3 regions of the Nonomuraea sp. NPDC050783 genome follow, and region 2 is predicted to be linked to each of the others. Evidence: riboswitches for the same ligand, from Rfam matches in the RefSeq annotation. Region 2 holds a riboswitch; each other region holds the start of a gene.
The links. Region 2 has a riboswitch for thiamine pyrophosphate ahead of AB0H75_RS10125 (FAD-dependent oxidoreductase). Riboswitches for the same ligand answer to the same signal wherever they lie in the genome.
Positions count from the first base shown of each region.

Region 1: another riboswitch for thiamine pyrophosphate. It lies ahead of AB0H75_RS47200 (cytosine permease); the one in region 2 lies ahead of AB0H75_RS10125 (FAD-dependent oxidoreductase).
Region 3: another riboswitch for thiamine pyrophosphate. It lies ahead of AB0H75_RS39610 (TenA family protein); the one in region 2 lies ahead of AB0H75_RS10125 (FAD-dependent oxidoreductase).

Region 1 is NZ_JBFAHK010000038.1:32,055-41,720, reverse strand. Features, by position in the region: gene AB0H75_RS47220 (LCP family protein) at 1-633, shown strand, start outside; gene AB0H75_RS47215 (GPP34 family phosphoprotein) at 674-1,333, opposite strand; gene AB0H75_RS47210 (Fpg/Nei family DNA glycosylase) at 1,409-2,302, shown strand; gene AB0H75_RS47205 (rhodanese-like domain-containing protein) at 2,320-2,643, shown strand; TPP riboswitch at 2,712-2,825, shown strand; gene AB0H75_RS47200 (cytosine permease) at 2,815-4,152, shown strand; gene AB0H75_RS47195 (methylated-DNA--[protein]-cysteine S-methyltransferase) at 4,118-4,690, opposite strand; gene AB0H75_RS47190 (ATP-binding protein) at 4,780-6,648, shown strand; gene AB0H75_RS47185 (ATP-binding protein) at 6,790-7,224, shown strand; gene AB0H75_RS47180 (YidC/Oxa1 family membrane protein insertase) at 7,221-7,868, opposite strand; gene AB0H75_RS47175 (DUF6412 domain-containing protein) at 7,948-8,148, opposite strand; gene AB0H75_RS47170 (hypothetical protein) at 8,145-8,318, opposite strand; gene AB0H75_RS47165 (response regulator transcription factor) at 8,426-9,118, shown strand; gene AB0H75_RS47160 (sensor histidine kinase) at 9,118-9,666, shown strand, end outside.
Region 2 is NZ_JBFAHK010000003.1:433,950-443,615, forward strand. Features, by position in the region: gene thiE (thiamine phosphate synthase) at 1-174, opposite strand, end outside; gene AB0H75_RS10115 (Rv2175c family DNA-binding protein) at 152-529, opposite strand; gene AB0H75_RS10120 (NAD(P)/FAD-dependent oxidoreductase) at 560-1,723, opposite strand; TPP riboswitch at 1,807-1,922, shown strand; gene AB0H75_RS10125 (FAD-dependent oxidoreductase) at 1,925-3,289, shown strand; gene thiS (sulfur carrier protein ThiS) at 3,286-3,486, shown strand; gene AB0H75_RS10135 (thiazole synthase) at 3,479-4,234, shown strand; gene AB0H75_RS10140 (PASTA domain-containing protein) at 4,442-6,532, shown strand; gene alc (allantoicase) at 6,575-7,537, opposite strand; gene allB (allantoinase AllB) at 7,538-8,848, opposite strand; gene AB0H75_RS10155 (glycerate kinase) at 8,851-9,666, opposite strand, start outside.
Region 3 is NZ_JBFAHK010000021.1:129,069-138,734, forward strand. Features, by position in the region: gene AB0H75_RS39565 (sigma-70 family RNA polymerase sigma factor) at 1-115, opposite strand, end outside; gene AB0H75_RS39570 (hypothetical protein) at 303-434, opposite strand; gene AB0H75_RS39575 (hypothetical protein) at 434-1,399, opposite strand; gene AB0H75_RS39580 (MFS transporter) at 1,526-2,737, opposite strand; gene AB0H75_RS39585 (LysR substrate-binding domain-containing protein) at 2,818-3,726, shown strand; gene AB0H75_RS39590 (hypothetical protein) at 3,746-4,372, shown strand; gene AB0H75_RS39595 (M28 family metallopeptidase) at 4,520-6,034, opposite strand; gene AB0H75_RS39600 (DNA polymerase domain-containing protein) at 6,160-7,116, opposite strand; gene AB0H75_RS39605 (hypothetical protein) at 7,151-7,282, shown strand; TPP riboswitch at 7,275-7,374, shown strand; gene AB0H75_RS39610 (TenA family protein) at 7,362-8,036, shown strand; gene AB0H75_RS39615 (carbon starvation CstA family protein) at 8,049-9,666, opposite strand, start outside.

The sequences.
Region 1 (9,666 bases), on a different contig from region 2:
GTCACCATCCCCGGCAAGGGGCGCGACAAGCTCAACTCCGCCTACGCCATCGGCGGCCCGAAGCTGCTGGTCCGCACCGTGGAGACGGTCACCGGCGTGCACATCGACAACTACATGGAGATCGGGTTCGCCGGGTTCGTGGGCATCGTGGACGCGGTCGGCGGCGTCGAGATCAACGTGCGGGCCGACGTGGACGACCCCAAGGCCGGGCTCAAGCTGAAGAAGGGCACCCAGGTGCTCAACGGCGCCCAGGCCCTCGGCTACGTCCGCACCAGGAAGGGTGGCGCGCTGCCCGACTTCGAGCGGACCAAGCGGCAGCGGCAGTTCCTGGGCGCGGTGGTGAAGAAGGCGGCCAGCCCCGGCGTGCTGATCAACCCGTTCACCTCGATCCCGCTGGCCATGAGCGCCACGGACGCCGTCCAGGTGGACGACGGGACGGGCGTGTTCGACATGTTGTCGCTCGGCATGTCGATGGGCGACAGCCCGGTGACGACCGTGGTGCCGTTCGGCGGGAACGAGGTCGTGGCCGGCGGCGGTGCGGCGGTCAAGTGGGACCGGACCAAGGCCGTGGCCCTGTTCGACGCGCTGAAGAACGACAAGCCGGTGCCGAAGGACATCGCCGACGGCACCTGACCGGGGCCACCCGCTCGGGGCCGGTTAGCCGGCTAGCCGGTTAGCCGGAGGAGGCGGTGGTGGCGGCGACGGTGGCGGCGGTGATCGCGGTCACGGTGGCGGCGTTGATGGCCGCGATGGCCTTGGCCACCGCGTCGCCCGCCCAGGCGCCCTCGGCGATCTCCTTCACCCGCTGCCTGCTCGCGCCGGGGAACGCCTTGCGGTCCAGCTTGGCGGCGTGCATGATCGCGATCAGGACGGCGGTGCGGGCGTCGGGGTCCGCCCCGCCCAGCGCCGCCGCCACTCGCTCCCTGACCTCGGCCTCCACCGCCGGATCGGCCTCCGGCCAGCGGGTGACGGGGAAGATCCCGAGCACCTTGCCCCGCTCCTCGGTCAGCACCCCGGCCTGGGCGAGCTTGGTGAGCAGCCGCTTGCGCAGCTTGGCCGACTGGAGGCGCTGCACCCACCAGGCGGGCTTGCGCTCCTTGCCGTCCTCGGCGATGCGGGTGAGCGTGGCGTCCAGCTCGTCGTCGCCGAGCGGCGCGGAGCTGGTGAGCACGAGCTTCTTGTCCGACAGCTCCACGCGGCCCTCGACGGCGAGCTCGGCCAGGAGCGCGCCGCCCAGGGCGGGGTCGAGCTGGGTGGCGCTGATGAGCTGCTTGCCGTCGTCCTCGCCGTGGGCCAGCAGGAGGAGCTCTTCGGCGATCGTCACCTTCGTCATGCCTCGACACTAGCCGCCCGGCCGCGGCCGTTCCGGTGGCGTCGCGCGCCGTGCTCGGCGCCGTACCCTGGGGGCATGCCGGAGCTTCCCGAGGTGGAGTCCCTGGCTCACTTCCTGCGCGAGCGGGCGGTGGGCCGATCGATCATGGCTGTCGACGTGGTCGGCATCCAGGTGCTCAAGACGTTCGATCCGCCGGTCAGCGCGCTCGGCGGCCTGACGGTCACCGGGGTGGCCAGGCACGGCAAGTTCCTCGACCTCGACTGCGACGGGCTGCACCTGGTCATCCACCTGGCCCGGGCGGGGTGGCTGCGCTGGCGCGAGGACCTGTCGGGCGCCAGGCCGGTCCGGCCGGGGAAGGGCCCGCTGGCGGTGCGGGTGCGGTTCGCGCCGGACGACGACGGGCCCGGCGGTGCGGGCAGGGCGCCGGGGTTCGAGCTGACGGAGGCGGGGACGCAGAAGCGGCTGGCCGTCTATGTCACGAAAAATCCGGACGAGGTGCCCGGCATCGCCGCCCTCGGCCCCGACCCCCTCGACCCGTCCTTCACCGTCGAGGCGCTCAAGCGCATCATCGGCGGCAACCGCACCCAGATCAAGGGCCTGCTGCGCGACCAGAAGGTGATCGCCGGCATCGGCAACGCCTACTCCGACGAGGTGCTGCACGCCGCCAGGATGTCCCCGTTCAAGATCGCTTCGACCCTGACCGACGCCCAGATCGCCGACCTGCACGAGGCCATCGTCACCACGCTGGCCGAGGCCGTCGAGCGGGCGCACGGCCTGGCGGCCAAGGACCTCAAGGCGGAGAAGAAGTCGGGGCTGCGGGTGCACAACCGCACCGGCCAGCCCTGCGACGTGTGCGGCGACACCATCCGCGAGGTGTCGTTCGCCGACTCCTCGCTCCAGTACTGCCCCACCTGCCAGACGGGCGGCAAGCCGCTGGCCGACCGCCGCCTGTCCAAGCTGCTCAAGTAGCCGGGGACAATGGAGGCATGACCGTTCCCGAGATCGAGGCCACCGCCGTGCCCGACGACGCCTACCTGCTCGACGTCCGCGAGCAGGACGAATGGCTGGCGGGCCACGCGCCGGACGCCGTGCACATCCCGATGACCCAGATCCAGGGGCGCGTCGAGGAGATCCCCGCCGACCGCCCGGTCTACGTCGTCTGCCGGGTCGGCGGGCGCTCGTTGCAGGTCGCGGCCTGGCTCAACCAGCTCGGACGCGAGGCCGTCAACGTCGGCGGCGGCATGCAGTCGTGGCAGGCCGCGCACCGTCCCATGGTCAGCGAGACCGGCCAGGAGCCCTTCGTGGCGTGAGCCCTCCGGGCGCGAATGCCCCATATGGCGCTCGCGGCGCCGGGTGAGGCATCATGGGGGCACCAACTGCAGATCGTCGCGGGAGCTTGGGGCAACCAGGCTGAGAGGGCAGATACCGCTGCTGCCGACCGCCTGAACCTGTCCGGGTAATGCCGGCGTAGGGAGTGTGCGATGGCGCGTGTCGCCGACGAAGTGCCGCTGACCCTCGAAGGGGCCCCGCCGAAGACGCTGGGCGTCCTCGACCAGGGTGCCCTCTGGGCCAACCTCGGGGTCAGCCTCCTCGGCTTCTCCGGGGCGCTGTTCCTGCTCGACCCCCTCGGCAACGCCCCGCTCAGCCTGGCGGCCGCCCTCATGGCGGCGCTGGTCGGCAGCCTCGTCGGCACCGCCATGGTGGGGCTGTCGGCCGTTCCCGGCACCCGCACCGGGCAGCCGGCGATGGTGCTGCTGCGCGGGCTGTTCGGCGCGAAGATCTCCTACGTCCCCACGGTGCTGAACGTCGTCCAGATGCTCGGCTGGGGCGCGTTCGAGCTGTGGGTGATCGCCAAGGCCGCGACCGCGATCTTCGGCGGCATCCCCTACCAGGTGTGGGTGCTCGTCGCCGGGGTGCTCACCACCGTGCTGACCATCTGGCCGCTCGGCGCGATCCGGCTGCTGCGCCGCTACGTCACGGCCGGCGTGATCCTGTCGATGATCTGGTTCGCCTGGTTCTTTCTGAACGAGGCCCCCACGCACGGCGGCGGCACCTGGACCGCGTTCCCGGCCGCCGTGGACTACGTGATCGCGCTGTCGGTCTCCTGGGTGCCGATGGCCGCCGACTTCGCCCGGCACTCCCGCTCCGGCCGCGCCGCGTTCACCGGCGTCGTCGGCGGCTACACGCTGGCCCAGGTCGCCTGCCTCGGGCTGGGCGTGTACGCGGTCGCCATCGCCGGCTCGGCGGCGGTGACGGCCGACAGCACGGCGGTGTTCGCCCCGTTCGTGGCGGTGCCGGCCGGGGCGCTGTTCTTCGGCATCCTGGTGCTGCGCGAGAGCGACCAGTCGTTCGCGAACGTCTACTCCACGACCGTGTCCCTGCAGAACCTCATGCCGCGCGTGGACCGGCGCGTCCTCTCCGGCGCGATCGGCCTGCTGATCACCGCGATCGCCCTGGTCGTGGACGTGACCTCCTACGGCGCGTTCCTCGGCGTGATCGGCGCGGTCTTCGTGCCGATGTTCGCGGTGCTGGCCGTGGACTACTTCCTGTTCGCCCGCTCCTGGGACACCAGCGAGAGCGCCCCCTCGCGCTGGAACATGCTGGTGCCGTGGGCCCTCGGCTTCGCCGCCTACTGGCTGACCACCTCGACGCCCACGCTGCCGGCGTGGGACGCGTTCTGGGCCGGCACGCGCGCCGCGATCGGCTTCGCCCGCCAGCCGTGGATGAACGGCGCCCTCGGCGCGGCCCTGGTGGCGGCGCTGGTGACGCTGGCCGTCGGGCTGCTCACGGGCCGGTCGTGGCGCGCCGTTCGACGTTGAGCAGGTGCTGCTTGGCGGCCACGCCGCCCGCGTAGTCGCCGAGACCGCCGTCCTCGCGCACCACCCGGTGGCAGGGCACGATCACGCAGACGGGGTTGGAGGCCAGCGCGTTGCCGATCGCCCGCAGCGCGCGCGGCCGGCCGATGCTCTCGCCGATGCGCTCCAGCGTCGTGGTGGTGCCGTAGGGGACCGCCAGGGTCTTCTGCAGCACCGTGCGGGCGAACGGCGTGGCCAGTGCCAGGTCGACCGGCGTGGCGAAGGCCCGCAGCCGCCCGGAGAAGTAGGCGTCCAGCTCGCGGCGCACCGGGTCGAGGCGGCGCGGGTCGGGGCCGATGAAGCGGCCGACGTTGCGGCTGATCAGCTCGAAGACGTTGTGCTCCGGCTCGAAGGAGCAGGCCACGGTGCCCTTGGCGGTCACCGCCAGCACCAGCCGGCCCACGGCGCCGTCGTACGTGCCGAACGCGACGTCGGGAGGGCTCTCCCCCCGGTACGTGCTGGAGGTCACACGCAGCAGGGCGTCCAGATCGCCGCTCGTCATGACCTCAGCTCCTCCTGGGAATCTTCGTGACCGCAGCGTATCGGACGGATCGCCCGGCGCGCTCACCGCGCCACGTGCACTATGGAGGAGTGGGGGATCAATGGGCCGGTAGTGACGACGAGATCGCCCGCGCGGTGCTCTCCAGCTCGCCCAACGCCGTCGTGGTGGTCGACAGGGACCAGAGCGTGCTGGTCTGGAACGAGGCCGCCGAGCGGCTCTTCGGCTGGACCGCGGCCGAGATGCTGGGGCGCCGGGCGCCGATCGTCCCGCCGGAGCTGACCGCCGAGCACAACGCGGTGCTCGAACGCGTACGCACCGGCGGCCAGGTGTCGGTGCGCACCAAGCGCCTGCGCAGCGACGGCGGCCTGCTCGACGTGCGGGTGGACATCAGCGCGCTGCGGCTCGGCAGCGCCGTGGCCGGCTACGTGTGCGTCCATCACCTGGCCAGGACCGACAAGGTGGCCAGGAGCCGCATGGCCCGCCGGGCCCGGCTGGTGCGCCGGCTCACCGACGTGGTCGGCGACATCAACTCCGACCTGGAGCTGTCGGCCGTGCTCGACCGGATCTCGGCCAGCCTGACCGAGCTGACCGGGGCGGACGCGGGCGGGTTCGTGCTCATCGAGCGCGACCGGCTGCGGCTGGTGAGCACCTACCAGCTTCCCGGCGCCATCCGCGGCACCACCGCGGACCTGCGTACGAGCCTGGTGGACCGGCTCTTACGCACCGGCAAGACCGTGCTGCTGGAGTCGAGCGGCCTCGACGACCTGGTGTGGGCCCGGCTGGACGGGCTGCACACGATCGCGCTCGGCCTGGCCGCGGTCGGCGGGCGGCCGTACGGCGCGCTCTACGCTCTGTTCGCCCGGCGCGCGCCCGGGCACCTGGAGCTGGAGCTGCTGGAGCTGCTGGCCGGGCACGCGGGCATCGCGGTCGGCAACGCCGTCGCCTACCAGGAGGCGGTGCGGCAGCGGGCCCACGAGCGGGCCGTCTTCGACGCCAGCGCCGACGGCATCGCCGTGCTCGACGAGGCCGGGCACGTCGTGCGCTGGAACCCGGCCGCCGCCGAGATCACCGCGATCCCCGCGCCGGCCGTGCTCGGCGGGCCCCCGCCGTTCCCCCTGCCCGAGCCCGGGGGGAAGCTCACCTTCCAGCTGGAGACCGGGCGGTGGCTGGACGTGGTGAGCGCGCGGATCGAGGAGACCGGCGAGACCGTGGTCGACTTCCGCGACGTCACCAGGGCCAAGGAGCTGGAGGAGGCCAAGGACCTCTTCCTCGCCACCACCAGCCACGAGCTGCGCACCCCGATCACGATCGTGCGGGGGTTCGCCTCGACGCTGGACGCGCGCTGGGACAAGCTGAGCGATCTCGAACGCCGCGCGGCCGTGCACACCATCGCCGAGCGGTCCAGGTCCCTCGGGCAGCTCATGGACCACCTGCTGCTCGGCGCGCGGGCCGGCGCGGACGAGCTCAAGGTGAGCATCGAGGAGTTCGACCTGGCCGAGCGCATCCACGCGGCCACGCTGGGGCTGCCCGCCCTGTCGGACCGGCACCGGGTGGAGGTCGCGATCGGCGACGGGCTGCCGTACGTGCTGGGCGACGCGCTGGCCACGGACATCGTGCTGGGCCAGCTCCTGGAGAACGCCTTCAAGTACTCGCCGAAGGGCGGGCTGATCAGCGTGGAGGCGTGGCCGGAGGACGACAACGTGGTCGTCGTGGTGGACGACGAAGGCGTCGGCATCGCCGCCGCCGACCGGGAGCGGATCTTCGAACGGTTCGTCCAGGTGGACAGCGGCGACCGGAGGAGGTTTGGTGGAGTGGGGCTCGGGCTCTACATCGTCCGCAGCCTGGCGAGGGCACAAGGGGGAGACGTGAGCGCGCATCCGCGCCCTGGAGGGGGCACCAGAATGCGGCTGGTCCTGAGAGGCGCCGGCCCTATCGGATCCGACACACCGATGCGGTAACGGGGTGGTCACGGTTGAGCTGACCTATCGTCCAATGTGTACAAGCTGTGATCGAGATGCGGTTTCTGGGATTGAGTAACGGGGCATTTCGGTCGTACCGGGGAGTGTTCCCGCGGGGGCACAGGGAACGGGGAGGTGGGTGTGTCAAGCGTGGTGCTGCTGCCGTACGCGCCGTCCAGCGTCGCTGTCGCCCGCCAGCGTCTGAGCACTGACCTGCAGGACAGCGGCGTCTTCTCCGCAGCGATCGACGATGCGGTGCTCGTGGTGAGCGAGCTGCTGAGCAACGCGCTGCGGCACGCGCATCCGCTGCCGTCGGGCATGGTGAGGGTGGCCTGGCTGCGCAGCGACGACCACATCGAGGTGGCGGTCAGCGACGGGGGCGCGGCGACGGAGCCACGGGCGGGCCGCCCGACGCTGTCCTCGCTCGGCGGGCGGGGGCTGGGCATCGTGGAGTACGTGGCCGAGAGCTGGGGGGTGCGCCACGACGGCGACACGACGACGGTGTGGGCGATCCTGCCCGCTCCTCCGTCCACCTCGATGAACGGGCAGGTCGCGGCGTTGAAAGAGGCGGGTTAGGCGACTGCCGGGCGGCGGTACAGCACGGCCCGCTCGGCGCTCGCCCATGCCGTGGACACCAGCAGGTAGAGCGCGGCCGCCAGCGGGAGCACGAGCGCGGCCGCCACCGACCCGTAGGGCGCGAGCCGGCTGAGCTTCCTCACCAGCTCCGGCTGGTCGTCGCCGATCCTGATGTTCCGGGCGGACAGCCAGGCCACCGCCGCGACCAGCACGATCACCAAGGCGAAGACCGAAACCGGAGCACTGAGCAGACCGTAATGGGCCACCATGCCCGCGAGCTGCTGCCCCAGCGGCGCCCCGAACAACGTGTGGCCGGCCAGTGCGGTCGGATGCGTGGCCACCCGGAACATCAGCCACAGGAACGGCAGCTGCGCGAGCATCGGCAGGAACCCGGCGAACGGCGAGCTGCCCTCCCCGGCGTACAGCTCCCTGGTCTTCCCGGCCAGCCGCTCGGGGTCGCGCGCGTAGCGCTTCCGCAGCTCGCGCAGCTTCGGTGCGAGCCGCTCTCGGATCCTCGCGGTACGGGCCTGACGCACGCCGAGCGGCAGCAGCAGGAGCCGCACGGCCAGGGTGAACAACACGATCGCGAGCGCGGCGTCGCCCCCGGCCAGGCCGACGACGAACGTGACAAGAGAATCGATCATTTGAGGCGAGCCCTTTCATGACGGAGAAGGGGCCCGCGCACACCGGCGAGCCCCGCTTACCCAGGAAAGCGGGGCATGCCTAAGGAGCTCGCGGACGCGACCGCCCGGCCGCGTCGGGATCGCGCTGGCGCTGGAACGCCGTACGGCGCGCGTAGACCAGCGGGAAGCCGGGGGGCTCACCGCCGAGAACGGGCAGCAACGTGGCCGCCCACGTGGCCAGCAGCAGGATCGCCACCAGGGTGACCCCGGCCAGCCACGGGTCGAACAGGAGCTGCGTCAACGCGATCGCGAGGACTTGCTCATGACGGTGACCGCGACGAACACGAGCAGAGCGATCACTCCGACGATCAGAGCCAGCTTGAACAGACCCGCCAGCAGCGGCAGGAGGAAGTTGAACAGCACGAAGAGACCCAGCAGGGTCCCTATGACGAGCATCACGACTCTACTCATGAGGCCACCGTACGTCCTCGGGGCATGCGCTGCGAGGCTTATGTGGTGATCTTACGGAGTGATGACGTCCCCGGCCGTCGCGGCGGATCCGGCCGTACCGTGAGGGCGTGAACACCCGCATCCTGGTGGTCGAGGACGACCCGACCGTCTCCGAGGTGGTCGCCCGCTATCTGGAGCGCGACGGGCACGAGGTCGAGTGCGTCGGCGACGGGGCGGAGGCGCTGCGCCGGGCCCTGGCCCGCCCGCCGGACCTCATGGTGCTCGACCTCATGCTGCCCAAGCTGGACGGGCTCCAGGTGTGCAGGAAGCTCAGGGAGCGGTGGCCGGTGCCGGTGATCATGCTGACCGCCCTGGGCGAGGAGATCGACCGGGTGGTCGGCCTGGAGACGGGGGCCGACGACTACGTGGTCAAGCCGTTCAGCCCGCGCGAGCTGGCCCTGCGGGTGCAGTCGGTGCTGCGGCGGGCCAGGGGCGCCTCCGTCACCGGCGGCACCGGGGTGCTGCGCGACGGCGACCTGGTGGTGGACGTCGGGGCGCACGAGGCGCGGCTGGGCGGCGCCGAGGTCCTGCTGACCGCCCGCGAGTTCGACCTGCTGGCCTACCTCATGCGCAACCCGCGCCAGGCGTTCAGCCGGTCGGCGCTGCTGGACCAGGTGTGGGGGTGGTCGTTCGGCGACTCGTCCACGGTGACGGTGCACGTGCGGCGGCTGCGGGAGAAGATCGAGCCCGATCCGACCGCGCCGCGCAGGATCGTCACGGTGTGGGGCGTGGGCTACCGCTACGAGCCGCTGGAGGACTGATGGGCTCCTCGCTGCCCGTGCTGCCCGTGTTGCCTGCTTTGTCTGCGCTGCCGGTGTTGCCCGCGCTGTCGCGGGCCGCCGGGGCGGTCGGTGAGCTGCCGAGGGTCGTGGCCGTGGCCGCCGGGCTCGGGCTGCTGGTGGCGCTGGCCGGCCTCTGGGTGCTGGGGCGGCTGCGGACGCGCTCCATCGGCGTGATGCTGGCCGTGGTCGTGGTGGTGGCCGTGGCCGCCACCCTGGCCGGCGTCGTGGCGATCATCGCCAAGATGATCATCGAGGGCCCGGTCAAGGACTTCGTGCTGAGCGTGGTGGCCGTCGGCGGGCTGGTGGGGCTGGGGGTGGCGTTCGTGTTGTCCAAGCGGGTGGTGCGGGAGAGCAGCCGCCTGGTCGCGGCCGTACGGAACCTGCCGTTCCAGGCGCCCCAGGGGCTGCCCGCCGAGCTGCAGGAGATCGCCAACACCCTGGAGGAGGCGTACGCCCGCGAGCGCGCCCTGGAGGGCGCCCGGCGCGAGCTGGTCGCCTGGGTCAGCCACGACCTGCGTACCCCGCTG
Region 2 (9,666 bases):
GAAGACCTCCAGGAGGGCGAGTTCGTCGCGTGCCTCCAGGCCCTTCTCCCGCAGCTGGATGATGTCCACGCCGCCTGCCAGCACCGTGTCGAGGAACTGCGCCAGGTCGCCGCGGTCGCGGCGGCCGTCGGTGCAGAGATAGAGGCGGGCCTCAGAAAGCGAGGGCTTGGGCACGCCGCTTGACCTCCGTGTGACGGCCGGCCCTGATCGCCTCGATGGGCGAGCCGGGCAGGGAGTCGTCGGGGGTGAAGAGCCAGCGCAGGGACTCGACGTCGTCGTAGCCGGCGTCCTGCAGCACGGTCAGCGTGCCGGGCAGGCCCTTCATCACGTCCTTCCCGTCGAGGAACACCGCGGGCACCTGCGGCGCACCGCTGCCCTCCCGGCGCACGCCGAGGAGCTTGTGGTCCTTGAGGAGTTGCTTGGCCCGCCCGATCGAGAGGTCGAGGCGCCGGGCCACTTCGGGGAGCGTGAGCCACTCGTTGACGAGTTGGTCGGTCTCCCGGTCGATCTGCGCAACAGAAAGCGTCACGGAACCACAACTACCACATGGCGTGCTTGCTCAAACAACACAATCCCGTAGGGGCACTTCTGGATCTACCAGGCGTTCCGCGTCCAGCCGGGAGCCCGCGTCGATGAGCCGGCGGCCCTGGACGAGATCCCGCGGGCGATCGACGGCGAACACCGCGGCGATCGTGCCGTCGCCCTTCAGCCAGACGGCCGACCACTTGCCCTCCGGGCCGCCGCGGTAGAGCAGGCGCTCGCCCGCCGGGTGGTGGCCGGCGTACTGGACCATGTGCCCGAACTGCTCCGACCAGAAGTACGGCACCGGGTCGTAGACGGCGTCCTCGCCGAGCAGGGTCGCGGCGGCGACCTCGGGGGCGTTGAGCGCGGTGTCCCAGTGCTCGACCCGGAGCCTGGTCCCGAAGCGGCGCGACCACCAGGCGGCGCAGTCGCCGACCGCGACCGTGCCGGGCAGGGAGGCACGCAGGCGCTCGTCCACGACGACGCCGTTGTGCAGGTCGAGGTCGGCGTCGGCCAGCCACTCGACGGCCGGGCGCACGCCGATGCCGGCGACGACCACGTGCGCGTCCACGAACTCGCCGCCGACCAGCTCCACGCCGCCCTCCTCGACGGCGTGGACCATCGTCTCCAGGCGCAGGTCGATGCCCTCGTACCAGCGCTCGGTGCGGGCGCCGATCTCCGCGCCGACGGCGGTGGCCAGCGGGGCGGGGCCGGCCTCGATCACGGTGACCGCGCAGCCGGCGCGGCGGGCGGCGGTGGCCACCTCGGCGCCGATCCAGCCGGCCCCGATGATCGCGACCCGGGCGCCGGGGACGAGCGCGGCCCGCAGCTCGTGGGCGTCGTCGAGGGTGCGCAGGACGTACTGCGGGCCGTCGCCGGGCAACCGGACCGGCTCGGCCCCGGTGGCGATGACCAGGCCGTCGTGGCGCAGCTCGCCCTCGGTGGTCTCGACGACCCCTGAGCGCAGCGCGACGGCGGACACGCCGGGGCGGAACGTGACGCGCAGCGCGGCCAGGTCCGTCTCGACGAACGTGGTGTCGGACTCGCCGAGCAGCACGCTCTTGGTCAGCGGCGGGCGGTCGTAGGGGCGGTGGCGCTCCCGCCCCACCAGGGTGATCTCGCCGCCGAACCCCCGCGCGCGCAGCGCCTCGGCCGTGCGCACGCCCGCCAGGCCCGCTCCCACCACCACGACATGGTCCACGAGCAAGACCATAGACGGAGGCCGGGCCGGAGGGTGCAAGGGGGGCGTGTCCGGGCATGGCGGCGAGGCCGTAGGCTGGAGAGCGTAAGACGCGCGGGAGTCCGGCCGCACCGGGCTGAGAGGAAGGCTGTGACGGGCCTTCGACCGCAAGACACCTGATCCGGATCATGCCGGCGAAGGGAGCGCCCAGTGGACGTGCCGGTGGATGTCACAGCGGATGTCGCGGCGGATGTCACAGCGGAGGTGCCCGCCGGCGTGCCGGCGGAGGTGCCCCCCGACGCGGTCCTGGTCGTCGGCGGCGGGATCGTCGGGCTGTCCGTGGCGTGGCGGCTGGCGCGGGCGGAGCGGCCGGTCACCGTGGTCGATCCGCACCCCGCCGGAGGCGCCTCGCACGCGGCGGCCGGGATGCTGGCGCCCGTCAGCGAGGTGACCTACACCGAGGAGCCGCTGCTGCGGCTGGGCATGGCGTCGCTGCGGCGCTGGCCGGCCTTCGCCGCCGAGCTGGCCGCCGACGCGGGCCTGCCCGGTGCCGACACCGTGGACCTGCGCGCGGAGGGCACGCTCGACGTGGCCTTCGGCGCCGACGACCTCGCGGCGCTGGACGAGCTGGCCGCGTTCATGGAGAAGCTGGGGCTGCCGGTCGAGCGGCTGACCGGGCGCGAGTGCCGCCGCCTGGAGCCGATGCTGGCGCCGTCGGTGCGCGGCGGGCTGCTGGCCTCGGGCGACGCCTGGGTGGATCCGCGCCGCGTGACGGCGGCGCTGCTGGCCGCGCTGGAGCGGCTGGGGGTGCCGCTGGTGCGCGCCCGCGCCACCGAGCTGCTGCGGGAGAACGGCGTGGTCACCGGCGTACGCCTGGAGGCGGGCCGGGGCGCAGCGGGCCAGGACGCGGCAGACCAAGGCGCGGCAGACCAAGGCGTGACGGGCCAAGGCGTGACGGGCCAAGGCGCGGCGCGCCAAGGCGCGGCGCGCCAAGGCGCGGCGGGCCGGGGCGCGGCGGGCGGGCCGGGCGAGCTGCGGGCCGGGCGGGTGGTGCTGGCGGCCGGTGCCTGGAGCGCCGGGCTGGCCGGGGTGCCGGTGCGCCCGGTCAAGGGGCAGATCCTGCGCCTGCGCTCGCCGCAGCCGCTGCTGAGCCGGTGCGTACGCGGCACCGTCCACGGCTCGTCCGTCTACCTCGTCCCCCGGGGCGACGGCGAGCTGGTGGTCGGCGCGACCCAGGAGGAGCTGGGCTTCGACACCCGGGTGACCGCCGGCGGCCTGTACGAGCTGCTGCGCGACGCCAGGGAGCTGGTGCCCGGCGTGACCGAGCTGGAGCTGGCCGACGTGGTGGCGGGCCTGCGCCCCGGCACGCCGGACAACCTGCCGCTCATCGGCCCGCTCACTGGCTCACTCACTGGCTCACTCACTGGGCCGGACGGCGCGGCGAGGCTCGTCCTGGCCACCGGCCACCACCGGGGAGGCGTGCTGCTCGCGCCCCTCACGGCGGCCCTGGTCGCCGGGGAGACGAGCGCCGAGGAGGGCGAGCTGGCGGCGCTGTGCTCGCCGGCGAGATTTCGGGAGATCTCATGAAGGTGCAGATCAACGGGGCCGCGCACGAGGTCCCCGACGGCACGACCGTCGCGCAGGCCGTGCGGACCCTGACCACGGCGACCACCGGGGTGGCCGTGGCGCTGAACGACGAGGTGGTCACGCGCGGCGCCTGGGAGACCACGGCGCTGCGCGACAGCGACCGCGTGGAGGTGCTGACGGCGGTGCAAGGTGGATGATCTGATCATCGCCGGGGAGAAGTTCTCCTCCCGGCTCATCATGGGCACCGGCGGCGCCCCCTCCCTGGAGGTGCTGGACCAGGCGCTGGCGGCCTCCGGCACCGAGCTGACCACGGTCGCCATGCGGCGGCTCGACCCGCACGCGCGGGGCTCGGTGCTGGACGTCCTGCGCGAGCGCGGCATCAAGGTGCTGCCCAACACGGCCGGCTGCTTCACCGCGGGCGATGCCGTGCTGACGGCCCGGCTGGCCCGCGAGGCGCTGGGCACCAACTGGGTCAAGCTGGAGGTCATCGCCGACGAGCGGACGCTGCTGCCGGACCCGATCGAGACGTTCGACGCGGCCGAGCGGCTGGTGGCCGACGGGTTCGTGGTGCTGCCGTACATCGGCGACGACCCGGCGCTGGCCCGGCGGCTGGAGCAGGCCGGCTGCGCGGCCGTGATGCCCCTGGGCGCGCCGATCGGGTCGGGCCTCGGCATCCGCAACCCGCACAGCATCGAGCTGATCGTGGAGGCCGCCGGGGTGCCGGTGATCCTCGACGCGGGCATCGGCACGGCCAGCGACGCCGCGCTGGCGATGGAGCTGGGCTGCGACGCGGTGCTGCTGGCCACCGCGGTCACCCGGGCGCAGCGGCCGGACCTGATGGCCGCGGCCATGAAGGCGGCGGTCACGGCCGGGCGGCTGGCCCGCCAGGCGGGCCGCATCCCGCGCCGCCGCCACGCCGAGGCGTCCTCCCCCATGACACCGTGACCGCGCTGCCGTGACCGCGCCGCCGCCCGGCCGTCGCGGCCGGGCCGTCGCGGCCGGGCCGTCGCGGCCGGGCTGTCGTGAGGCTTCTGGGGGCTCTGGGGTCGCTCGGGCGGGCGGAGCCGCTGGTGCGTGGCGGCGAGCACGTCTCGGCATCGGTTTCGGGCGGCCGGGCCCTGCCGGTGCCAAAACGCCCGTAAACTCAGCCGGGTGGATACGACGACTGCGGACCCTCTGGTCGGGCGGCTCCTCGATGGACGCTATCGCATCGAGAGCCGGATCGCCCGGGGCGGTATGGCGACCGTCTACCTGGCGCTCGACGTCCGGCTCGACCGGACGGTCGCGCTGAAGGTCATGCACCGCTCGCTCGCCGAGGACCCCGCGTTCGTCAGGAGGTTCATCGGCGAGGCGAAGTCGGTGGCCAGTCTCTCCCACCCCAACGTCGTGCACGTCTTCGACCAGGGCACCGACAACGACGTCGTCTACCTGTCGATGGAGTACGTCCCCGGCCGCACGCTCCGCGACGTCCTGCGCGAGCGCGGCCGGCTGCCCGCCCGCGAGGCGCTGGAGATCCTGATCCCGGTGCTGGCCGCCCTCGGCGCGGCCCACCAGGCCGGCATGGTGCACCGCGACGTCAAGCCCGAGAACGTCCTGATGACCGACGACGGCCGGGTCAAGGTCGTCGACTTCGGCCTGGCCAAGGCCATCGAGGCGACCAACCAGACCCGCACCGGCGTGATGATCGGCACGATCGGCTACATGGCGCCCGAGCAGGTGCTCACGGGCGCGGCCGACGTGCGCAGCGACGTCTACGCGGCCGGCATCATGCTGTTCGAGCTGGTCACCGGGCAGCAGCCCTACGACGGCGAGACGCCCATGTCGATCGCCTACCGGCACGTCCACGACACCGTGCCCGCGCCGTCGTCGCTGGTCCCCGAGGTGCCGCCGCTGATCGACACGCTGGTGGCGCAGGCGACGGCGCGCGAGCCCCACGACCGGCCCAAGGACGCCACGGCCATGCTGGTGGCGGCCGTGGACGCGCACCGCATGCTGCCGCGCACCACGATCCCGCCGCTGTCGCACTCCCAGCCGTACGGGCCGCAGCAGGGCTCCGGCCCGATGCCGGCGCCGCTGCCGATGCCGGGCTCGACGGCCGGGTCGATGGCCGGATCGATGGCGGGCCCCATGACGGGTTCGGGGCCGATGACCGGTTCGGGGCCGATGACGGGTTCGGGGCCGATGACGGGTTCCGGGCCGGTGCGGCCGCAGCCGCCGTCCCAGCCGAACGACCGCACGGCCGTGCACGCCTCCCCCTCGATGCCCCAGGCGGCGCCCTCGCACACGCTGATCCAGCCGCGCGCCGAGGTGCCCGAGCGCCGGCGCGGGTTCCGTCCCAACTGGTTCCTGATGGGGCTGGCCGTGATCATGGTCGCCGCCGTCGCGCTGACCGGCTGGTTCTTCGCCCAGCCCGACTACGTCCGCGTCCCGAAGCTGGTGGGCCAGAGCGTGGAGCTGGCCGAGCAGAGCGCCGTCAAGAGCGGCTTCAAGATCAAGATGGCTCCGGGCCGGTACGACGAGAAGACCGCCGAGGGCCTCGTCCTGTCCACCGACCCGGTCGCCGAAACCGAGGTCGAGGAGGGCAGTACGATCACGCTGACGCCCTCCCTCGGCCCCAAGCGCGTGGTCGTGCCCGACGTGGCCGGGATGACGAGCAACGCCGCCCGTGCCGCGATCGCCAAGGAGGGGCTCACCGTCGGCTCGGTCAAGCGCCTGCCCAACACCGCGGTCGAGCGCGACAAGGTGATCCGCACCTCGCCGCAGGTGGGCGAGAAGGTCAAGGAGGGCGCGCGGATCTCCATCTTCGTCAGCGCCGGCCTGGTGATGCCCGACGTCGGCGGCATGCCGAAGGACGAGGCCGCCGGCTACCTCGGGCAGCAGGGCTTCAACGTGCAGGTCCAGGAGGTCGACGACGACGCCGAGCCGTGCACGGTCATCGCCCAGGTGCCCAAGGCCAAGTCCGAGGTCGACCAGGGCGCGCAGGTCATGGTGACGGTGTCGCGCTGCCAGACCGACTTCTGGGACTGGTTCCGCCACGGCGACAACGAGGCCCGCGACGACCAGCAGTTCGTCATGGTGCCCCAGGTGATCGGCAAGAACGTCAACGACGCCCGGCGCGAGCTGGAGGCGCTGGGCTTCAAGGTGCGGGTCAACCGGCTGGGCAACCGGGGCGTGGTGCAGTTCCAGCGTCCGCTGCCCAGCAGCGAGCGCCCGCCCGGCAGCACCGTCTACCTCTGGCAGTGACCCGTCCCGCCCGGCGGTGACCGGCCGCCGGGCGGGGGGCGATCAGGGGGCCAGGTGGCCGTGCAGGCGTACCCGGGCCAGGCCGCCGTCCGGGTGGATGTCCACCCGGACGTGGGTGACCGGGCCGGCGGCCGGGTCCGGGCGGAAGCGGTGCGCGGTGTCGGGCTGGAGGCGGGTGCGGGGCAGCAGCTCCACCGGGGCCGCCACGCCGGGCTCGCCGTCGAAGCCGGTCAGCGAGACCGCGGCGGGGGCGTTGAAGAGCAGGTTCGTCGTGTCGATCTCGGCCAGGCGGATCACGCCGCGCCCGGCCAGCCGGATGACCAGCCAGTCGTTGCCGCCGTCCCGCCGCCGCGCGGTCTCCCAGCCCTCCGCCTGGTGGCGGGCCAGGCCGGGGGCGATGACGTTGCCGGGGGCGGAGTAGAAGTCGTCGGAGCAGGCGGTGACGAGGCCGCCGTTGTGCAGGGCGGCCAGGTCGAGGCCGAGCCCGTCGTACCAGGACAGGTCGGGGCGGGGCTCGCCGTGCACGCGCAGCCGGGCGACGCCGCCGTCGGGGAAGATGCTGAGCCGCACGTGCGTGTGACGTTCCCCGGCCGCGACCTTGAAGTGGTGCTCGGCGTCCCCGCCGAGCGCCGTCCGGGGCACGATCGGCGTCCACGGGGCCGCCAGCAGCTCCTCGGGCGACGGGTATCCCTCGACGGCGGTGGCCTCGACGGCGGCGTACGGCGGGAAGTTGCCCTTGAACCAGGCGGTGTCGATCACCACCCCGTGGATCACGCCGGGCACGCCGAGCCGCACCAGCGCCCAGTCGTGGCCGGGCCCGCGCCGCCGCCGGGTCTCCCAGCCGTCGTACACCTGCCCCTTGGAGCCGAACGTCCCGGCCAGGAAGTCGGGCCGGCCGGGCCGGAGCAGGCTCTCCTTCTCGGCGAAGGACTCGTCGCTGGCGGCCACGACCGCGCCGCCGAGGGTGCGCAGGGCCAGATCGGGCAGCCAGGTGAAGTCGGGCATCTAACGCTCCTCCAGCAGCAGCCGTCCGTGCGGCAGGCCGTCCACGGGCCGGCCGCGCAGCCAGGTGGTCAGGACCGCGCCCTTGAGCACGCTCCCGTGGTACGGGGTGACGGGGTTCTTGTGGTGCAGGCGGGCGGCGTCCACGGGGTGGTCGGCGGCCGGGTCGAAGGCGACGAGGTCGGCGTCGTTGCCCGGCGCGATCGCGCCCTTGCCGGTCAGGCCGGCCAGCTCGGCGGGGGCGGCGGCCATCCACCGCGCCACGTCGGCCAGCCGGTGCCCCCGGCGCGCCGCCTCCGTCCACACGGCGGGCAGGCCGAGCTGCAGCGAGGAGATCCCGCCCCACGCCGCGGCGAAGTCGGGGGTCTTGAGGTCGGCGGTGGACGGCGAGTGGTCCGACACCACGCAGCTCAGCACGCCCGCGGCCAGCCCTTCCCACAGCAGGTCCCGGTTGGCGCGGGAGCGGATCGGCGGGCAGCACTTGAACGCGGTGTCCCCTTCGGGCACCTGCTCGGCCGCCAGCGTCAGGTAGTGGGGGCAGGTCTCGGCCGTGACCGGCAGGCCGCGGGCCCGGGCGTCGGCCAGCACGTCCAGGCAGCCGGCGCTGGAGACGTGCAGGACGTGCACCCGCGCGCCGGTCCGCTCCGCCAGCTCCACGATCCGCCGTACGGCGCTGTGCTCGGCCGCGTCCGGCCGCGAGGCCAGGAACTCCGGGTACGTCGGCCCGGCCGGCTCCCGCAGCAGCGCCGGGTCCTCGGCGTGCACCACCATGAGCGCGCCCAGCCCGGCCACCTCCTCCAGCGCCCGCCGCAGCTCGCCGCCCGCCAGCGGCGGGAACTCCTCGACCCCGGACGGCGACATGAAGCACTTGAAGCCGCGCACGCCGCGCTCGTGCAGCGGGGCCAGCTCCTTGAGGTTGCCCGGCACGGCTCCGCCCCAGAAGGCGACGTCCACGTGGCACCGCCCGCGCGCGGCGGCCAGCTTGGCCTCCAGCGCGGTCACGCTCACGGTGGGCGGCAGCGAGTTGAGCGGCATGTCGACGACGGTCGTGACGCCGCCCGCGGCCGCCGCCCTGGTGGCCGAGGCGAAGCCCTCCCAGTGCTCCCGCCCGGGCTCGTTGACGTGGACGTGCGTGTCCACCAGGCCGGGCAGCAGCGCCAGCTCGCGCAGGTCGACGTCCTCGGCGGCGTCGAGCGGCGCGTCGTAGGGGTGCAGGGCCTCGATCCGCTCCCCCCGCACGGCCACCGCGGCGGGCCGCTCCCCCTCGGGCGTGACGGTCCGGCGGGAGCGGACCACGAGGTCGAGCCGGGTCATCGTCATCCCTCCGCGAGGTGGTCGGCGGCGATCCTGGCGGCCAGGCGCTCCAGCAGGGGGCCGGCCTCGGCCATGCAGCGCGCCGGGTCGGGCTCCAGGTCGGTGAGGGCGTAGGCCGCCTCGATGCCGGCGGCCTTCAGCTCGGCGTCGGTGAGCGAGCGCCGCCCGCACACGGCGACGACGGGGACGCCGGCCCTGGCCGCGGCCTGCGCGACCCCGACGGGGGCCTTGCCGCGCAGCGACTGCTCGTCCAGCGAGCCCTCGCCGGTGATCACCAGCCGCGCGCCGGCGACCTGGGCGCCGAAGCCGAGCAGCCCGAGCAGGTAGTCGATGCCGGGGCGGATCTCGGCGTGCAGGAACGCCATCGCCGCGAAGCCGACCCCGCCGGCCGCGCCTGCGCCGGGCGCTCCGGCCACCCCCATGACGCGGACGACGTCGTCGTGCTCGACCGCGCCCATCAGGCCGTGGGTGCGGGTGGCCACGGCGGCCAGGCGGCTCAGCCCTGCCTCCAGGGTCCGTACGTCCTCCGGGCCGGCGCCCTTCTGGGGGGCGTAGACGGCGGCGGCGCCGTGCGGGCCGAGCAGCGGGTTGTCCACGTCGCTGGCCACCACGACCTCGATCCCGGCCAGGTCGAGGAAGCCGGACATGTCGATGCGCTCCAGCGCCGCCAGCGCGGCCCCGCCCCTGGGCAGCTCGTCGCCGGCGGCGTCCAGCAGCCGCGCGCCGAGCGCCTGCGCCATGCCCGCTCCCCCGTCGGTGCAGGCGCTGCCGCCCAGCCCCAGCACCACGCGCTTGGCCCCGCGCCGCACCGCGTGGGC
Region 3 (9,666 bases), on a different contig from region 2:
CGCGTACCAGGGTCTCCTGGACGACGTCCTCGGCCCAGCGCCGGTCACCGCCCGTCAGGCGAACCGCGAAGGCCATCAGGGGGGCGCCGTATTCGCGGTAGAGGGCTCGGACCATGGCCTCTTCGGTTACGCGGTGATTCCTCACAAGGGGGCGGGCTCCTCGCGCACTGCGGATATCATTAAATATCGCGCTGACAGGGGATTTATCACTGTAGCCAGCGGCGAGGGCGGCGGCCATGTGCTTTGCCCTTCTGGTGGTTGAACCAGATTTAATTGATAAATCAGGTTAAGTCTTCTGTCCTTCAGTCATAGGGGTGGACGTGTACGGCCGCCGTCGTTCTCGCGGCGGGCAGGTCGGCCAGCGCGAGCGCCAGCGACGCCGCGACGACGCCCAGCATGATGCCGACGAGCACGCCGAGGGCGAGGTCCTTCATCACGCGCCTCCCGCCGAGGTGGCCAGCGCGGAGACCAGGACGACGGCGGCGGTGCAGAGCGCGACGACCGCCAGGCCGAGCACGACCCCGGCGAGGAACGCGGGCCGCCGCCAGAGCGGCGTGCTCATCAGCGTCTCGGCGTACACCGGCACCACCGGCTCCACCGGCTGCACGGGCCCCGGCGTCCGGCCAAGCCCACCGGACCGGTCATGCCCGTCAGGCCGATGGTGTCCGTCGAATAGAAGGCGGTCGTTGAACGGAAGGCGCTCGTCGAACGGAAGGCGGCCGTCGGATCGGAGGCGGTTGTCAGGGAGAGGGTGGCCGTCGAATCGGCGATGGCCGTCAGAAGGCGAGTGGCCCTCGGATCGGGGGCCGCCGTCGAGGTGAGGGCCGCCGTCGGGGCGGGTGTGGTTGTCGGCCTCGCGCAGCAGCCGCTCCACCGCGAGGCGCGTGGCCGGAGCGGGGCGGCCCAGGAGGGCGGCCACCAGCTCGGCCGCCGTGGGCCGGCTCCCGGGATCGGGCCGCCGGCACTCGCCGATCACCGCCCCCAGCACCCCGCCGAGCGCGGCCTCCTCCCCCGCTCCCGGCCCCGGCCCCGATCCCGCTCCCAGCCCCGATCCCGATCCCGGCCCCGGCCTCGGCTCCCGGCCGGTTGCGGCGAACAGCATCACCTCCGCCCAGGCCCGTACGTCGTGCGAGGGGAACTCGCTGTCCCGGGGACCGGGCGCGAAGAACGCCTGCCCGTACGGCCCGATCAGCACGTTGCCCGGCCCCAGCCGCAGCCCCGCGAGGCCGGCCAGGTGCAGCCGGGCCAGGGTGGCGGCGGTGCCGAGGGCCAGCCGGCGCAGCTCCTCGCCCCGGAACGGCCCCGAGGCCCGTACGACGTCGAGGAGCGGCCGGCCGCCGCTCGCGAGGTAGTCGCGCGGCCGCAGGGCCAGGCCGCCGCTCCATCCGTGAAAGTCCATCGCCATCGCATCCCCAGAGCAGGTGATCCGAGCAGGCCGGGCACCTCTCCGGACTCCGGCGAGGGGCCGTTTCCGCCAGGTTGTACGCCGGCCCGCGAGCGGGGGTTCAACGGCATGCCGGATCGTTCAGGCCGCCGGCTCCCCGGCGGGGGCGACGGGCGCCGCCCGCCGCGCGGTGCCGAGGTTGAGCAGCAGCGAGGCCGCCGTCAGCGCCACGCCGAACCAGACGACGCTGGTGACGCCGAGGTGGTCGGCGAACAGCCCGCCGATCAGCGCGCCGATCGCGATGGAGGTGTTGTACGCCATCGTGTTGAGCGACATGGCGGCCTCGAAGGTGTCGGGCGCGGCGGCGAGCGTCATGTTGACCTGGCAGAGCTGCACGGCCCCGAAGGACAGCCCCCACAGGACCAGCGCGAGGACCGCCCCGCCCACCCCGTCGCCGATGGTGAGCAGCAACAGCAGCGACACCACCAGCCCGGCGCAGCCGACGGCGAAGCTGCCCCGCAGGCTCCTGTTCACGGTGTGCCCAGCGACGAAGTTCCCGACGGCGCCCGCGACGCCGAAGACCATCAGCACCACGGTGACGGCGACGGGCGTGGCACCGGCGTTCGCCTCCAGGAAGGGCCGGACGAAGGTGTAGGCCCCGAAGTGGCCGAGCACGAACAGCACGACGGTGACCAGCACCAGCCGCAGCGGCACGTTCCTGGCCGGGAGCCCGAAGACCTCCCGGACCGGGACCGCGTTCGCCGACGGCAGGGAGGGCACGGCGGCGGCGACGGCGAGGAACACCAGCAGGCTGAGGCCGCTCCAGATGAGGAACGTGGCCCGCCAGTCGGTGCGGCTCTCCAGGAACGTCCCCAGCGGGATGCCCGCGACCGTGGCGATCGAGATGCCGGACATCACGACGGCGGCCGCCCGGTTGGCCAGCCGCTCGGGCACGAGCCGCATCGCCATGCTCACGCCGATGGCCCAGAACACGCCGCTGGCGAACCCCATGACCAGCCGCGTCCCCAGGATCACCGAGTAGGTGGGCGAGACGGAGGTGATGAGGTTCCCCAGGGCCAGGACCGCCAGCAGCGCGGACAGCAGCACGCGCCGGTTGACCCGCCTGGTCCAGGCCACGATGAACGGCACGCCCAAACCGGCCGAGACGCCCTGCAGGGTGACCATCAGCCCGGCGACCCCCACCGAGATGTCCAGGCTGTCGCTCAACGGGGTGAGCAGGCCGACGGGCATCAACTCCGTGGTGAGGAAGACGAAGAGGCTGGCCGTGATCGCCGCGACGCCCAGCCATCCCCGCAGGGTCGAACGCGGGTGCAGGTCATGAGTCAAGGTCATGGTTCCAGGGTGCGGGAGCCGGGATCAATGAGTCCAACGCATAGTTTTCATCGCGATCGATCGTGCTGCACGATGGATGGATGGAGCTGCAACAGCTGAGGTACGTCGTCGCGGTCGCCGAGACCAGCAACTTCACCCGGGCCGCCGAGCGCTGCCGGGTCGTGCAGTCGGCGCTGAGCCACCAGATCGCCGCCTTGGAGCGGGAGCTGGGGGCCCGGCTGTTCGAGCGGACCAGCCGGCGCGTACGGCTGACGCCGGCCGGAGAGGCGTTCCTGCCCGCCGCCCGGGAGTGCCTGGAGGCGGCCGACCGGGCACGGGCGGAGGTCGCGGCCGCGAGCGGGGAGATCCGCGGCCGGCTGGCCGTCGGCGCCATCCCCACGGTCACGGCGGTCGACCTGCCGGCCGCGCTGAAGGAGTTCCGCCGCCGCCACCCGAAGGTACGCGTCACGCTGGTCTCGGGCAGCAGCGACGACCTGGTCGAGCGGGTCAGGCGGGGCGAGCTGGACGCCGCCTTCCTCGGCCTGCCCACCAGCGCGGTGCCGAAGGCCGTCCAGAGCCGCCCGCTGGCCAGGGGCGAGCTGGTCGCCGTGGTCGCGCCGGACCACCCCCTGGCCGGCGATCCCCTGCTCGACGGCGAGGCGGAGCTGCGCCACCTGGCGGGCGAGCCGTTCGTGGACTTCCGCGCCGGCCACGCCGGGCGGGTCCAGTCCGACGAGGCGTTCGCGGCCGCCGGCGTGCGGCGGGACGTCGCCTTCGAGGTGTCGTCCGCCGACTTCATGGTGGACCTGGTGCGGCAGGGTCTCGGCGTGGGCATGCTGCCGGCCGCGTACGCCCCGCGCTTCCCCGACCTGCGGGTCATCCGGCTCCGCGACGCCCCGGCCCGGATCGAGCACCTGGTATGGGGGCGTCGCCCGTCGCCGGCCGCCGCCGCCTTCCTGGCCCTTCCCGGGTTGACCTTGACGCGACGTCAACGTGTGCAATCGGGGTGAGGCGACAGAAGGGACACCGATGGTCAGGATGGTGCTGCGGGTTCTGGGGTTCGAGCTGAAGGGCCTGGCCGGGATCGGGCTGTGGGTGCTGCGGCGGCGGCACGGGGTGCCGGACGGGGCGGTCGCGGTGCCGTACGCCAAGGAGCAGGCGTTCACGCTGGGGCTGATGGGGTTCGCGATGGCGGTGGAGACCGTCGTGGTGGACCTGCTGCTGGTCGCGCTGGGGGTGCCCGGGTGGGTGCGGTACCCGGTGCTGGTGGGCGACGTGTACGGGCTGGCGTTCGCGCTCATGACGGCCGCCACCTGCGCCACCCGGCCGCACGTGGTCACCGGCGGTGAGCTGCGGGTGCGTTACGGCGCCTACCTCGACGTACGGGTGCCCCGGGAGCGGATCGCCGCGGTGCGGACCACCCGCGACGACAACGCGCAGCGGCTGGTGTCACTGGAGGACGGGCACCTGCGGGTGGCGGTGGGCTCGCGGACCAACGTGAGCGTGGAGCTGGCCGGGCCGGTGGCGTTCACGCGCCCCCTCGGCCGGCGGGGCGAGGCCACCCGGATCACCTTCTTCGCCGACGACCCGGAGGCCGCCGTGGCCGCGCTCCGCCACGGCACGCCCGCGCGCGGGCTGCTCGACCCCGCGCGGTGACCCCGGCCGGGCGACCGCGGCCACCGCGGGCCGGGCGGCGTCACCCGCCGCCCGGCCCGCGGTCACGGCCGCGGTCGCGGTCGCGGTCACGGTCACGGCCGCGGTCACGGTCACGGTCACGGTCACGGTCGCGGTCGCGGTCGCGGATCAGCGTGCCGAGTCCGCCGCCGCCGTCTTCAGGGCGGCCGCGGTGGCGGGCGTCCTCGGCGGGATGGAGCTCAGGTTGAAGGCGTAGCGGGCGACGGAGTCGGCGATGGCGTCGGAGTCGACGTCCAGGGCCGTCGGGTTGATGTTGGCGATCGTGTCGCACGCCTGGTGGTAGCAGACGTCGTAGGCGACCCCCGCCGTGCCGCCGAACAGCGCGGCCTCCTCGGGCGTCTTGATGCCCTCGGCGCCGGTGAAGATGCCGCCGGACGGGATGCCGGTCGCGATGAACGGCCCGTAGTCGGAGCGGCCGTCGAAGTCGGTGCCGACCGTGGGCAGGTCGCGGGAGGCGTAGAACGCGGCGAGCCGCTGCTCGATCTGCGCCGACCCGGGCGGGCCCGCCGGGGAGCCGGTGGCGTCGGAGTCGTCCCCGTCGTACAGCTTGTAGGCGTAGTTCGGGGAGCCGATCATGTCGAAGTTCAGGTAGAGGCGGATGCGGTCGCGCTGCTCCTGCGAGAGCGAGGCGACGTACTGGTTGGAGCCGAGCAGGCCGATCTCCTCGCCGGCCCAGAAGGCGAAGCGGACCTTGTTCTTGACCGGGTAGAGCGCCATCTGCTGGGCGATCTCCAGGATGGCCGCGCTGCCCGAGCCGTTGTCGTTGATGCCGGGCCCGGCGGGCACGCTGTCGAGGTGGGCGCCGACCATGACGACGTTGCGCGGGTCGCCGAGCCGGGACTCGGCGATCACGTTGTGGGTGGTGCCGAGCACCAGGTCGGCATCGATCGTGAGGTGCACGGTCGCGCCGGGGGTGGCGGCCAGCTCGTTGCCGACCGCGAAGTCGGCGAACACCATCGGGAGGTTCTGCAGGCCGCCGATGTTCAGCGGGTAGGCGTCCGTCCGGCCGGGCTGGCCCTCGTTGAAGACGATGATGGCGCTCGCGCCGGCCAGGCGGGCGTTCTGGACCTTGGTGGCGAACGGGCAGGTGCCGCGCTGGACGAGCGCGATCCGCCCGGCGACGAACCCGGCGAAGTCGGACGCCTCGCAGCCGCTGGTCGAGGTGGGCGCCGGGGTGGGCGGCAGGGTCAGGTCCACGGCCTGGATCTGCGCGGTCACGTCGCCGGACGGTGAGGGCTGGAAGGTGTAGAAGTCCTCGTTCGGCACGTACGTCTTGCCGCCCTGCACCGACAGCGCGGGCGGGGAGTTCTCGCTCCAGCTCTCCACGAAGTTGACGGGCTGGACGGTGACCTTGTAGCCGGCCCTGCGCAGCTTGCCGGCGACGTAGTCGCGGGAGGCGTCGTAGCCGGGGGTGCCGGCGGCGCGGGTGCCGCCGTTGGCGGTGGCGAGGTCCTGGAGGGCCTGCAGATGCTTGGTGACGTTCGTGCCCTTGACCTGCTTGACGAGCAGCTTGGCGAAGACGTCGTCGAGGCCGCCCGCCTGCGCCGGGGTGGCGGAGGCGAGGGCCGTGGTGAGCAGGGCGACGGGTAAGGCGAGTGCGAGGGCGTATCTGCGCATACGCATGCGGCGAACTCCCAGCTTGCCGGGGACAGGGAAGGCGGGCGTTTTCCCCCGAGCCGCGCCGAACGCGAACGTAACTCGCACTTCACACGCTGAAAAGGCCCATTAACCCCGCAAATTCTGAGATTTCAGGACTCGTTGCCGCGCGCGCGGGCGCGGGCCCGGCGTTTGCCCTCGTGCATGGCCTGCACCCGGGCGACCGGGATCGCGTGCCCCTCCTCGACGAGGTCGGCGGGCAGGGCCTGCGGCGCCGGCATGGCGGCGGCCCACGGATCCGCCTCCTCGACCAGCGCGGGCACCGTCCTGATGGTGAAGTCGCGCGGCGCCACCCGGTCGAGGTCCGCCCAGGACACCGGGAAGGACACCGGCGCCCCGGGCCGGACGCGCGGGCTGTAGGCGGCCACGACCGTCGCGCCGCCCGCCCGGGTCGAGTCGATGAAGACCTTGCCCGCGCGGTCCTCCCTGATGAACGCCGTCGTGGCCAGCGCCGGGTCGGCCCGCTCGGCACGGGCCCCCAGCGCGCGGGTGGCGGCGGCCAGGTCCTCGGCCGGGATGCCCGCCTCCACCGGCACGAACACGTGCACGCCCTTGGCCCCGCTGGTCTTCACCGCGCCCGCCAGCCCGGCCTCCTCCAGCGCCTGCCGCACCAGGAACGCCGCCCGCACCGCCAGCCCGAACGACTCCGTGCCCTCGGGCGGGTCGAGGTCCAGCACCAGGTGGGTGAAGTGGTGGCCGGCGTACAGCGCGGGGTGGTACTCCACCGCCCGCTGGTTGCCGAACCAGATGAGCGTGCGCCGGTCGTTGGCCAGCGCGTACGTCACCTGCCGGTGCGAGGCCTCCGCCCACACCGAGACGCGCTCGATCCACGGGGGCGCGTACTTGGGCAGGTTCTTCTGCATGAACGGCTCCTGCCCCGGCCGTACCCGGACGACCGAGAGCGCCCGGTCGCGCAGCGCCGGGACGAGCCGCCCGGACACCGCGTCGAGATAGTCGACCAGGTCGCGCTTGGTGGCCTCGGCCCCGTCGAACAGCGGCTGGTCGAGATTGGTCAGCGTCACGCCCTCGCGCGTCTCATCGCCGGTCACCCCGTCCACGATATCGGGAACAACGGCACAGATCATGACCCGCTACCTGTATCCGACCCGCCACGGCGAGGCCACCGGCGAGAACGGCCTCCTGACGGCCGGGCTGCGCTGGACCGGGCTCCCGCCCGAGCCGCGGATCCGAGCCCCTGTTACAGTGATCGACTGACGCGGGGTGCCCGGCGGCCGAGCCGGGCTGAGATCACACCCGTCGAACCTGATCTAGCTCGCACTAGCGAAGGGACGTCATGTTCTGCGATGACATGTGGCTGCGCACGGCCGACCTGATGACCGCCATCCACGAGCACCCGTTCAACGCCGCGCTCGGCGACGGCACCCTCGACCCCGACCGGTTCGCGTTCTACATCGTGCAGGACGCCCGCTACCTGGAGTCCTTCTCCAAGGCCCTGGCCACCGCCTCGGCGCGGGCCGCGGACCCGGAGGAGGCGGCGTTCTTCGCCCTCAGCGCGCACACCGCGCTGGCCGCCGAGCGCCTGCTGCACGCCGGCTACGTGGCCGAGCTGGGCGCCGACGCGGCCGGGCTCGCCACCTCGCCGACGTGCCTGGCCTACGCGTCGTTCCTCCAGGCCACGGCGCTGTCGGCGGCGTACCCCGTGCTGGTGGCGGCGGTGCTGCCGTGCTTCTGGATCTACCAGGACGTGGGCACGGCGCTGCTGAAGCGCGCGGGCGACCTGGACGGCCACCCGTACGGCAAGTGGATCTCCACGTACTCGGACCCGGAGTTCGCGGCCTCGGTCGAGCAGGCCAAGGCCATCGCCGACCGGCTCGCCGCCGCGGCGGACCCGGCCACGCGGGAGGCGATGGAGCGGGCCTACCGGACGGCGGCGGCGTACGAGTGGATGTTCTGGGACAGCGCGTGGCGGCGCGAGGGCTGGCCGACGGCCCGCTGGCTCGCGCCCTGATCCGCCCGCCGGTCAGCCGGGCGCGGCGGTCCTGGCGGCCATCGCCTCCTTCTCCGCGCGGGTGGCGATGAGCCCGGACGGCGCCAGGATCCTCGACTCCTCGAACGGCGCCTCCGTGGTCGGCAGCGGCGCGCCCGCCCTGATCGCCTTCGTCCACACCCGGGCCGCGTCCAGGATGACGATGATGATCATGACGGCGAACAGCGCGGCCAGGACGCCGTCCACGGTGGAGTTGACGACGACCTGCCGCATCGCGTCCGCGGACTTGGCGGGCGCGAGCAGCCGTCCCTGGTCGAGGGCGGTCTGGTAGCGGTCGCGCTGGGCGAAGAAGCCGAGCGTCGGGTCGGCCGAGAAGACCTTCTGGTAGCTCGCCGTCAGCGTGACCGCGACGTCCCAGGCCAGCGGCACCGCCGTCACCCAGGCCCACCTGAGCCGCCCGCTCTTGATCAGCAGGGTCGTGGCCACGGTGAGCGCCACCGCAGCGAGGAGCTGGTTGGCGATGCCGAACAGCGGGAAGAGCTGGTTGATGCCGCCGAGCGGGTCGTTGACGCCCTGGTAGAGGAAGTAGCCCCAGGCCGCCACGACCACCGCGCTGGAGGCCACCAGGCCCGGCCACCAGCTCACCCGGGCCATCGGCTTCCACAGGTTGCCGACGGTGTCCTGGAGCATGAACCGGCCCACCCGGGTGCCGGCGTCCACGGTGGTGAGGATGAACAGCGCCTCGAACATGATCGCGAAGTGGTACCAGAACGCCTGCAGCCCGGTGCCGCCGAGGAAGCCGCTGAAGATCTGCGAGATGCCGACGGCCAGCGTCGGCGCGCCGCCGGTGCGGGCGATCAGCGTCTGCTCCTGCACGGCCGCCGCCGCGGCCTGGAGCTGCTCGGGGGTGATCGTGAAGCCCAGGTTCGCGACCGCCTGGGAGGCCGACTGGACGGTGGCGCCGACCACGCCGGCCGGGGCGTTCATCGCGAAGTAGAGGCCCGGCGACAACACGCAGGCCGCGGTGATCGCCATCACGGCCACGAACGACTCCATGAGCATGGAGCCGTACCCGATCATGCGGACCTGCGTCTCCTTCTGGATCATCTTGGGCGTGGTGCCGGAGGAGATCAGCGAGTGGAACCCGGACAGCGCCCCGCAGGCGATGATGATGAACACGAACGGGAACAGCGAGCCCGCGAAGACCGGCCCCTTGCCGTTGAAGGCGAAGTCGGTGAAGGCCGTGGTGCGCAGCGGCGGCATCGTGACGGCGATGCCGACCGCGATCAGCGCGATCGTGCCGATCTTCATGAACGTGGACAGGTAGTCGCGCGGCGCGAGCAACATCCACACCGGCAGCACCGCGGCCACGAACCCGTACGCGATGAGCCACAGCGCCAGCGCCGACGGGCTCAGCGTGAAGGCCGGCGCCCAGCTCGACGCCTGCACCCAGCCGCCCGCCACGATCGCCAGGACGAGCAGCGCGACCCCGATCACGGTCGTCTCGACGACCCTGCCCGGCCGCAGCACCCGCAGGTAGAAGCCCATGAACAGGGCGATCGGGATGGTCATCGCGATCGAGAAGACGCCCCACGGCGACCGCGCGAGCGCGTTGACCACGACGAGCGCCAGCACGGCCAGCAGGATGATC